Regions from separate parts of the Enterococcus infantis genome, predicted to be linked through region 1. Evidence: riboswitches for the same ligand, from Rfam matches in the RefSeq annotation. Region 1 holds a riboswitch; each other region holds the start of a gene.
What was found. A riboswitch is a leader RNA that binds a small molecule or an ion and turns the genes downstream of it on or off. The one in region 1 is predicted to bind thiamine pyrophosphate.

Region 1 (3,250 bases):
GTTGGCTACACTTCAGTTATGTTCGACGGCTCTCATCTGCCTTTTGAAGAAAACTTGGCAAAAGCTCGCGAAGTTGTTGCAGCAGCACATGCAAAAGGTATCGCAGTAGAATGTGAAGTTGGTTCTATCGGCGGTGAAGAAGACGGAATCATCGGTGCTGGCGAATTGGCTGACATTGAAGAATGTAAACAAATGGTAGCTACAGGGATTGACTCTTTGGCTTGTGGTATCGGTAACATCCACGGTGTTTACCCTGAAAACTGGCAAGGTTTGGCATTTGACCACTTGCAAGAAATCGCTGACGCTGTTGGCCATGAAGTACCATTGGTATTGCACGGCGGCTCAGGTATCCCTCAAGAACAAATCCAAAAAGCAATCTCTATGGGTATCTCTAAAGTCAACGTAAACACTGAATTCCAATTGTCATTTGCTAAAGCAACTCGTGAATACATCGAAGCTGGCAAAGACCGCGAAGGTAAAGGCTTTGACCCTCGTAAATTGTTGGCACCTGGTAAAGCTGCCATCATTAAAGACGCTGAAGAACACATCGACTGGTTTGGTTCAGCTAACAAAGCATAATCTAACATTTGCATGATAAAAATCCCTGCTTCTGATAGAGGCAGGGGTTTTTTCTATTTTCTGAGAAAGTCATTTCGGCTGCTAAGGCCAACAAGCGGGAAGCCTTCTTACAAATTGTGGCCTGTGGGTTGTTACTATCAGCTCAGAGGGGGGAAAAGATTATTTCTTCAATACCGCCAAGGCGGCCGCTGGGATTTCATCTTCAAAGACCTCTTCATAAGTCTCCACGTAAGCTCCTTTATTTTTCAACTTCAGGTAATGACCCACTTTTAGCTCGCTCATACCGGAAAATTCGATGGTTCTGGTTTGACCGTCTTTGTCCACTGCAGTTTGCCGATAAGTAGCGGTGCCGTAGCCGTTGACTTCATCGGCTTTTTTGGTTTTGACATAGACTTCACCTTCTGCTACCAGGGGATTGAAACGGTCAATGATGCCAGCGATTTCCCCACCACTGTTCTTGGTAAGCTGAGGAATCACCAGTAGTGCACCGCCAATTAATGTGCCGCCTGCGAGTAGTGTAATGAACAATTTTTTCATAGTTAATTCTCCTTTGGTTTGTTTGTTGCTTGCCCAGGGGCAGCTCAACTTGATGTTCTTATCTTATCAAGGAGAAAATCGTGTGATATCGGCCTTGAGAACCAGTTTACTCTTACACTTTCGTCATTTTATCTCTCTTAGGTAAAAGAATAAACTTGTCAATAGCGATTCGATGCGCTATGATGCAATCAAATCACTGTTTGCAGGGGGACGCATTTGGCGTTGAGAAGGTAAAACCTGACCCTTTGAACCTGTTGGCTAACACCAGCGTAGGGAGCAACGTCGAGCGCAGTCTTGTAGCTTTCAGCGGCTACCGACCCAGCGGATTCAGACATCTTCCTATTGCGGGAAGGTGTCTTTCTTTTTTGCAAGGTGATTGTCAGAAAATCGTCAGCTTATTTACCAAAGCAGTGAGAATCAGCCTAAACCTAAAGGAGAACAAGCAAATGATGAAAACAGCATTGACCATCGCCGGCTCTGATTGCAGCGGCGGTGCAGGGATCCAAGCGGACTTGAAGACATTTTCGGCTCACGGTGTTTTCGGGATGTCTGCTATTACCTCAGTTGTCGCAGAAAATACGGTGCGGGTAATCAGCGTACAAGATATCACTCCCGAAGTCATTCAGCAGCAAATCGATGCCGTCTGTGAAGATATTTTTCCTGATGCCGTCAAAATCGGCATGTTGTCAGGAGTGGAGACGATGAAAGCCGTCGCAGAAAGCCTAGAAAAATGGCAGCCACAAAATATTGTATTGGACCCGGTAATGTATGCGAAAAATGGTGCGCCATTGATGGCTCTGTCTGCCATCGAGACCTTGATTGAAAAAGTGCTGCCCTTGGCGACGTTGATCACGCCAAATATCCCGGAAGCTGAGCATATTGCCGGGATGAAGATCGAATCACTGGAACAGATGAAAGAAGCCGCCGCTGTGATTCAGCAACGCACCGGTGCCGCGGTTTTAGTAAAAGGGGGGCATGCAGCAGGGGATGCCACCGATATTTTATTTGATGGGAAAAGCTACTATAGTTTCAATTCTCCTCGGATCGACACGAAAAATACTCATGGTACCGGGTGTACCTTGTCTTCAGCAATCTGTGCCCAGTTGGCGTTGGGAGCGGAGATAAAAGAAGCCGTAGCTAGTGGAAAAGACTACATCACACAGGCAATCCGCTATTCGTTGCCATTAGGAAAAGGACATGGCCCTACCAATCACTTTTGGAAATTTTTTGCAGCAGAATAAACCGAGTTCAGTTAACACCCGTCGATTTTCGGCGGGTGTTTTGCTAGAAACGAAGACCGCTAGCGAGTACCAAACACTTAGTTATAAGGAAACCAGTTGTTATTTAAATAAAAAAAGAGTTATCATTTAGGATCACCACAAGCAGTTAGCTCGTGAATTTTTGAAGGAGCTGCGGCAGCGAGCAAGGGGATTTACTGTTTAGAAATGACAGTGCCTGTGTTAAAATCGAAAGTGAATGTAGTCAATACATACCAATAAAAAAACGTGATATAAGGTGACGATAGATGAAAAAAATAAAAATTCGCGGTGGCCGTCCATTGAAGGGCGAAGTCACCATCAGCGGTGCAAAAAACAGCGCCGTGGCACTGATCCCAGCTGCGATTTTGGCAGATTCGCCGGTGACTTTAGAAGGCGTACCGGATATTCAAGACGTCCATTCTTTAATTGAGATTCTGGAAATCATGGGAGTGCGCACAAACTTTTCTGACAACACCTTGATGATTGATCCCACCGACATCGTGTCAATCCCAATGCCGAGTGGTAAGATCAACAGCTTGCGGGCGTCTTATTACTTTATGGGAGCATTGCTGGGGAAATTCGGCGAAGCAGTTGTCGGTCTGCCGGGGGGCTGCTATTTAGGCCCTCGCCCTATTGACTTGCATATTAAAGGCTTTGAGACTCTCGGTGCACAAGTGACCAACGAGCACGGGGCAATGTATCTGCGAACGCAGGACAAAACCCTTCATGGGGAACGAATCTTTTTGGATATGGTATCCATCGGCGCCACCATCAATATCATGCTGGCAGCGGTCAAAGCAGAAGGCCGAACGATTATCGAAAATGCTGCCCGGGAGCCAGAAATTATCGACGTAGCGACCCTTTTAAACAACATG
Region 2 (3,250 bases), on a different contig from region 1:
ATTGGATGAGAGGCGAATTTTTTATTGGCCAAGCTGCTGCGACATCCCGCAACAGCGCTTTTTCAAGCCCACTCATGATTACTCACCAAAAAAAGGGCTTGCACTCTTTTAAAGACGCGGGTCTCTTTAAGTTTAAATAAGACGAAGAAGGCGATTGCTGAACCGATGATGGTTGCTCCAATAAAGCGAGGAGTATAAATAAACCAATAAAGTCCCTGGTCACTGCCGGTAAACCAAACCATGACTGGGTAAGAGAGAATCGAACCGATGATACCGGTACCGATAACCTCGCCAATCATCGAACCCCAGATCCGGCCACCAGTCAGCCGATAGCCCCAGCCGGCGAAAAACGCGCCAAAGACAGCACCAGTCAATGCCAATGGTGGAATCCCCAACATCGTCATGCGGATAACTCCACAGATTGCTGCCATTACCGTAGCATAAAAAGGCCCTAGCAGCACCCCAGCAATGATATTGATTACACTGGACATAGGTGCCATCCCTTCGATACGCATAATTGGCGACAAGACCACATCCAATGCAATCATCAGCGCCAAAAGTGTGATTTTTTGAATCTTATTTGCTTGTGTCATTTTCTACTCCTTTTCCATCAGCTCTCTGATAATAAGCTCAATCAATTTGCTTGGCTTGACTGACAGCATTCACGCCAGTTCAATGGCACCGATTGCTGCTCCCTGAGGCCAGCTTTCAAGAGTCATCGCCATCTCCCAAAACAGATATTCCATCTGGCTGGAAATATAGAAAGCTGTCAACATCTGTTCCTGTTCGTCAGAGGGTGCCGCTGCGTATAAACGGTCCAAGATCCGCCGTTCGTTGGCTACTGCTGCCCGCCCCTCCTCCCCGGCATAGGTTGCAATCCAACGCTGATACAACGGATTTGGCGACCCCATCACAATCAGGCGCTCACCGATTTCTTGATACAACCATGGACAAGGCAACATCCCTGCAAAAGCGGTATTCGGCGTTCCTGCTGCCAGTTGTCGATACATATGAGAGACATAGTTATAGGCAGCAGGTGCTACGGGTGTCGCAGCGACTTCTTCTTCAGTGATCCCCAGCTCCTTGAAAAACGCTTCCCGAATTGCCATTTCCCCTTCAGCCAAATGCTGGCTGTTTACGAGCATCAATTCTCTCACTTCGCTATCTTCAGCCGCTTCCCCAATCAATCGGTAAAGCTTACTGAAATGCTCCAAATAATACCGATCCTGCAAAAGATAATAGCGGAAAATTTCCGGTGCCAGTGTCCCTTTGGCTAATTCCAAAATAAAAGGATGCTCAAAGCTTCCCTCCCAATAAGGATCAGCATATGCCCGTGCTTTTTGTGTAAATGTCATCATTTTAACTTCACGCTCCTTGTTATCCGTATTCACCGTCATACTCTGCTACTTCTATGCAGTCGGGAAACTGCCCTGCCTTATCTCCAAAAGAACAGCAAAAAGCCCCCGACTGCGTTTCAAATCAAGAAACAAAGAAGGGGGCCTAGGAAAAGAAGCAGATCCTACCTTAAAAAATGGCAATAGCCAGACTGGAAAACACCAATTATAATCAAGAATCAGCCAGATGAACAACACGCGTTTTCAAAAGACAACACGTGTTTACACTTTTACCGTTTGCTAAAAAACAGCAAAGCACCCCATCAGAAAAATTCCGATGGGGTGCTGAAAACGGCAAAAATTTTGTGATCCGCACATTTCCCTGCGTCAGTGCTAACTGCTTCAGGTTCAATGGGTATAATCTCAGCTCTATAGCACCCCAAATGTTTCTTATTCGAATGTGACCACAGTGTAGCACATATTTCAAAACGCGGCCATGCCTTTTCCAGATTTTTACCATATGTATTTTTTTGAAATGCCGTTAGGGAGCAGAACTTCACTTCTAAATTCTCCTTGCAGGACTGCGTCAGCTGCATAACAGAAGCATAGTAATCAGCCAATTCAGCTAGCGTTTATTACTTCTGACATCCTGTAGTCAGCTGGTATAGTTCAACTTAGGCAGAATCCGCCTAGTTTCTAAATTCGAAACTACCCTCCCTTGGGTCAGCTAGTATAGTCCAACTTGGGCAGAGTACGCCCAGCTTCTAAATTCGAAACTACCCTCCCTTAGGTCGGCTAGTATAGTTCAACTTGGGCAGAGTACGCCCAGTTGAACTTATAAAAACAGTGCTGTCGAGGGGAATCGACAGCACTGATACAGATTGAGAATTATTCTCAACCAATATTCAAAAAAAAGACAGATCAATCACACGAGGTTTATACTTGGGGAGTAATGAACCGCTCGTTAGATTTAGTATAACACAAAAATTAGCCGCTGAGAACTATTCTCAATTAAAAAAGTAGTTTTTAGTTATTAGCTGATCCTTTTTTATTCAAAATTCATCCCAGTTCTTTTGCTGCCAATCTGAAAAAGCTGTTATACTAAAAGTATCTTGCGACAAGAAAGGAAAAATCTATGAGTTGTCTTGGAAACCTAATTTGGATGCTTTTCGGCGGATTGATCAATGCTGTCAGTTGGTTTTTAGCTGGCTGTCTATGGAGCATAACAATCATCGGAATCCCTATTGGAATGCAATGCTTCAAATTTGCAGGTCTGGGCCTTGCTCCCTTTGGTAAGGAAGTCGTCTATGGAGGAAATGGTGCAAGTTTGTTATTGAATATCATTTGGCTGATTGTTTCTGGTATCCCGCTGGCAATTTCTCATCTGATTAGTGCGTTGCTACTGACCCTCACGATTATCGGCATTCCCTTTGCCAAACAATCTCTGAAAATGGCCAAGTTGGCTTTAATGCCCTTTGGTGCCCAAATCATAACACGTTGACCTATGAGGGAACTGTGACAATATTGAATCATCATGAGACCCTAAAAGCCGACTACCTTCCCTTAAAAATCATTGGAAGATCGTCGGCTTGTCATTGATAAAAAAATTTCAAATACTAACTAACCTTGATTTCATCAAACTAAGTCAGCGTAATTCACTACTCTGCTTAAATTGGCAAAAAAAGAAGACTATAACAGTCTTCTTTGATCGGGAAGACAGGATTCGAACCTGCGACCCCTTGGTCCCAAACCAAGTGCTCTACCAAGCTGAGCTACTTCCCGGTATTAAATTAAAATAATAAAAAAACTACGCGCCCAAGAGGAGTCGAACCCCTAACCTTTTGATCCGTAGTCAAACACTCTATCCAGTTGAGCTATGGGCGCATAATAAAATCTAATGCCGAGGACCGGAATCG
Region 3 (3,250 bases), on a different contig from region 1:
TGTCCGCCAATCAGAGGGCTCGCTTCTGTTTTCTTCATTTATTTGCGGAATTTCCAAGAAAACAGACGTCTTGCAAAAAGTGTCCTGGGATTTGGTGGAGAGCGTTATTGGAGTCGAGTCCGATGTCACTGCCCCATCATGCAGGAAAGAAAGCGGAGGAAACCATGTCTAACCATTATTTTGATCCAAGATTGAAGATTTTTGCCTTGAATTCCAATCGTCCCCTTGCCGAAAAAATCGCAGAAGCTGTCGGTGTTGAGCTGGGAAAATGTTCTGTTAACCAATTTTCTGACGGCGAGATCCAAGTCAACATCGAAGAGAGTATTCGCGGGGCTCACGTCTATGTGATCCAATCCACATCTAGTCCGGTCAATGACAATCTGATGGAATTGCTGATTATGATCGATGCTTTGAAACGCGCCAGTGCGAAAACGATCAATGTGGTGATGCCTTATTATGGCTATGCTCGCCAAGACCGTAAAGCACGCTCTCGGGAACCAATCACAGCTAAATTGGTAGCCAACATGATTGAAAAAGCCGGAGCTAACCGGTTGGTGTGTCTGGACCTGCATGCGTCCCAGATCCAAGGATTCTTTGATATCCCAGTAGATCATTTGATGGGTGCACCATTGATTGCCAACTATTTCCTCGATAAAGGAATCCAAGGTGACGATGTTGTCGTGGTATCTCCTGACCATGGCGGGGTAACTCGTGCCCGTAAATTGGCAGAATTTTTGAAATCTCCAATCGCCATCATTGACAAACGCCGACCAAAAGCCAACGTGGCTGAAGTGATGAATATCATTGGACACGTTGAAGGCAAGACTTGTGTCCTGATTGATGACATGATTGATACAGCAGGGACCATTACTTTAGCAGCCAATGCCTTGAAACAAGCCGGTGCTAAAAGTGTGTATGCTTCTTGTACGCACCCGGTATTGTCCGGCCCAGCAATGCAGCGGATTCAAGACTCCGCCATCGAACGCTGCGTAGTGACCGACTCTATCAATCTGCCGGAAGACCGCAAGATCGACAAGATTGATGAAATTTCCGTGGGTGCCTTGATGGGTGAAGCAATCAAACGGATTCATGAAAACAAACCGGTCAGCCCTTTGTTTGAAACCAATATGAAATAAGTTTACGCATAAAAAACCGTCACCTCTGAAAAGTCTGGTGGCGGTTTTTTTCGCAAATAGAGAAGTTGACAAGCGGTCAAAAAATCTTTTGTTGCGCCGTACTTCTTGATGGCTATCAATTTTTTTTCGGCTGATTTTCGATACACTCGTGTTGAAAAAATCACTCGAGGAGGAAGTAAGATGACAAAGGTACAAGATTTTTTGGAAGACCACAAAGAGGAGCTGACAAGTTATACAACAGCTATTACCAGAGCCCATGGTGCCCACCATCCAGAAGTTTTTGAGGTTAAAAAGCTGTACGATGAATTGGAAGTGCTGAGAAAGTCTAGTGAGCCGGCAGCTTTGCAACCAATTTTTGAAAAATTACGGCAAGTAACCAAAAACTACGAAATACCAGCAGATGTTTGCCCAACATTTAAGGCGACGTATGACTGGTTGGCCCAAGCCGACTACTTGTCACAGGAGTGAGCACTCAATGTTAGGTTGTGCCACCTGAAAAAAAGACCAAACTCTTTTCTTTTTTTTAAAATGTGCTATGATGAAGCCGTACCAAAATAACTGGATATAGAACACGATCACAAAGGGGAGCCGTTAGCGGCTGAGAATGAGTGAACTCTAAACCCTCTGTACCTGTCTCGATAATGCGAGCGTAGGAATTGTGACGAGTTGGAAGTAGATATTACTTCTCCTTTGTAGATTGTGACTGTTCTGTAATCTATGAAGGAGAGGTTTTTTTATGAACAAAAATTTGCGTGTGTGGGTGGAAGGAACGATTATCGCAGCGATGGCTATGGTGTTGTCGTTTATTCCCCTCGATTTCGGGCCCAGCTTGAGTATCTCGTTGGGGCAAATCCCAATCACCGTCTATGCCTTGAGACGGGGCTGGAAGCCGGGGCTTTTTGCAGCAGCAATCTGGGGACTGCTGCATTTTCCGGTAGGGAAGGTCTATTATTTGGCAGTCAGTCAAGTGTTGATCGAGTATCCGATTGCTTTTGCTTTTGCCGGGTTTGCCGGAGTGACAGCAGTCAAGTTGCATCAGGCTATCCAAGCGGGAAATGACAAGCAGGCGCGGATTGCAGTAATTCAAGGCACATTTGCCGGCGCGGCAGCTCGCTACTTCTGGCATTTTGTTGCGGGCGTGATGTTCTGGGGTGCTTATGCCCAGTGGGGGATGTCACCAGTCCTTTATTCGTTGGTGATGAATGGCGCAAGCGGATTGTTAACAGCTGCAGCCACGATGGTAGCTGTATTATTGATTTACCAAATGGCGCCACAACTGTTTCTGCCCAAAGATGCCCGGCTGCAGCAACCGGTAAAATAATCAAGGCGACCTACAACTGAATAAAATAAAAAAATGTTTTCTCGCGTCAAGAGAAAACATTTTTTATTTCGACAAAAACAGGAAATCTTTGTCTTCGTATGCCACCAGCCACTGCCGTTTTTCTTGACTGTAGATCAAGTAGGCCACTAGCAACTCGTCTTTACCTAAAGGATTTTCCTTGCGCAAACCACCGTCTTCCACGAGATAGATGGGAATCTTGTAGTCCCGACCTTCCAAGCGGGAAGATTGAAAGCAGAAAATCACACCCTCTTGAAAAAGAGGTTTCAATTCTCGCAAAAGGGTGACGTCCAGTTTGTCTACCGGAGTTGATTTGCGGAAAAAAGACTTGCGATCGTTGATTTTTTCCAGCACTAGGCGCGTCAATTTGTCAGCTAAGATTCGATAATATTCATCCAAGTAACGATAATAGACACGAGAAAGGTCATCCTTCAGATCAAAATAAACGAAATTGTTTTGCAGTTTGTAAAAAAATGGCGAGTGCAGATGGGTCTTCGTGTGACCGAAGTACAACAATTCACTGATTTCCAACGGAGTCAGTTCCTTAATCATGGCACTGTCGTTGAAGTCAATCCATTTGATGTCTTCGCTGATGCGGTTACGGGCGATCTCGTCAAAATATTGTTTGACGGATTCATTGCCGCGTAAAACTTTCATACCGGTGTGAGCTTCAAACTCGCCATAGTCGGAGGATGGGTCCAAAAGCAATAGATTTTTGGGTTGGTGAACGATGCCATGGTAGAACTCCACAGGACTGATTCCCCGTGACAAAGCA

Region 2: it holds a riboswitch for thiamine pyrophosphate, as region 1 does, so the genes downstream of both, tenA (thiaminase II) here and thiD (bifunctional hydroxymethylpyrimidine kinase/phosphomethylpyrimidine kinase) in region 1, are expected to answer to the same signal.
Region 3: it holds a riboswitch for thiamine pyrophosphate, as region 1 does, so the genes downstream of both, thiT (energy-coupled thiamine transporter ThiT) here and thiD (bifunctional hydroxymethylpyrimidine kinase/phosphomethylpyrimidine kinase) in region 1, are expected to answer to the same signal.

The regions. Positions count from the first base shown of each region.
Region 1 covers NZ_JBMHFB010000010.1:63,057-66,306, forward strand. The annotation lists gene ACOMA8_RS12330 (class II fructose-bisphosphate aldolase) at 1-579, shown strand, start outside; gene ACOMA8_RS12335 (YxeA family protein) at 739-1,116, opposite strand; TPP riboswitch at 1,311-1,409, shown strand; gene thiD (bifunctional hydroxymethylpyrimidine kinase/phosphomethylpyrimidine kinase) at 1,566-2,357, shown strand; gene ACOMA8_RS12345 (UDP-N-acetylglucosamine 1-carboxyvinyltransferase) at 2,642-3,250, shown strand, end outside.
Region 2 covers NZ_JBMHFB010000012.1:635-3,884, reverse strand. The annotation lists gene thiM (hydroxyethylthiazole kinase) at 1-76, opposite strand, end outside; gene thiW (energy coupling factor transporter S component ThiW) at 63-593, opposite strand; gene tenA (thiaminase II) at 663-1,355, opposite strand; TPP riboswitch at 1,697-1,786, opposite strand; gene ACOMA8_RS13165 (YccF domain-containing protein) at 2,470-2,835, shown strand; tRNA gene ACOMA8_RS13160 (tRNA-Pro) at 3,043-3,116, opposite strand; tRNA gene ACOMA8_RS13155 (tRNA-Arg) at 3,145-3,218, opposite strand; tRNA gene ACOMA8_RS13150 (tRNA-Leu) at 3,233-3,250, opposite strand, start outside.
Region 3 covers NZ_JBMHFB010000003.1:141,239-144,488, forward strand. The annotation lists gene ACOMA8_RS04690 (ribose-phosphate diphosphokinase) at 165-1,136, shown strand; gene ACOMA8_RS04695 (iron-sulfur cluster repair di-iron protein, ric) at 1,317-1,604, shown strand; TPP riboswitch at 1,708-1,809, shown strand; gene thiT (energy-coupled thiamine transporter ThiT) at 1,873-2,457, shown strand; gene ACOMA8_RS04705 (hypothetical protein) at 2,521-3,250, opposite strand, start outside.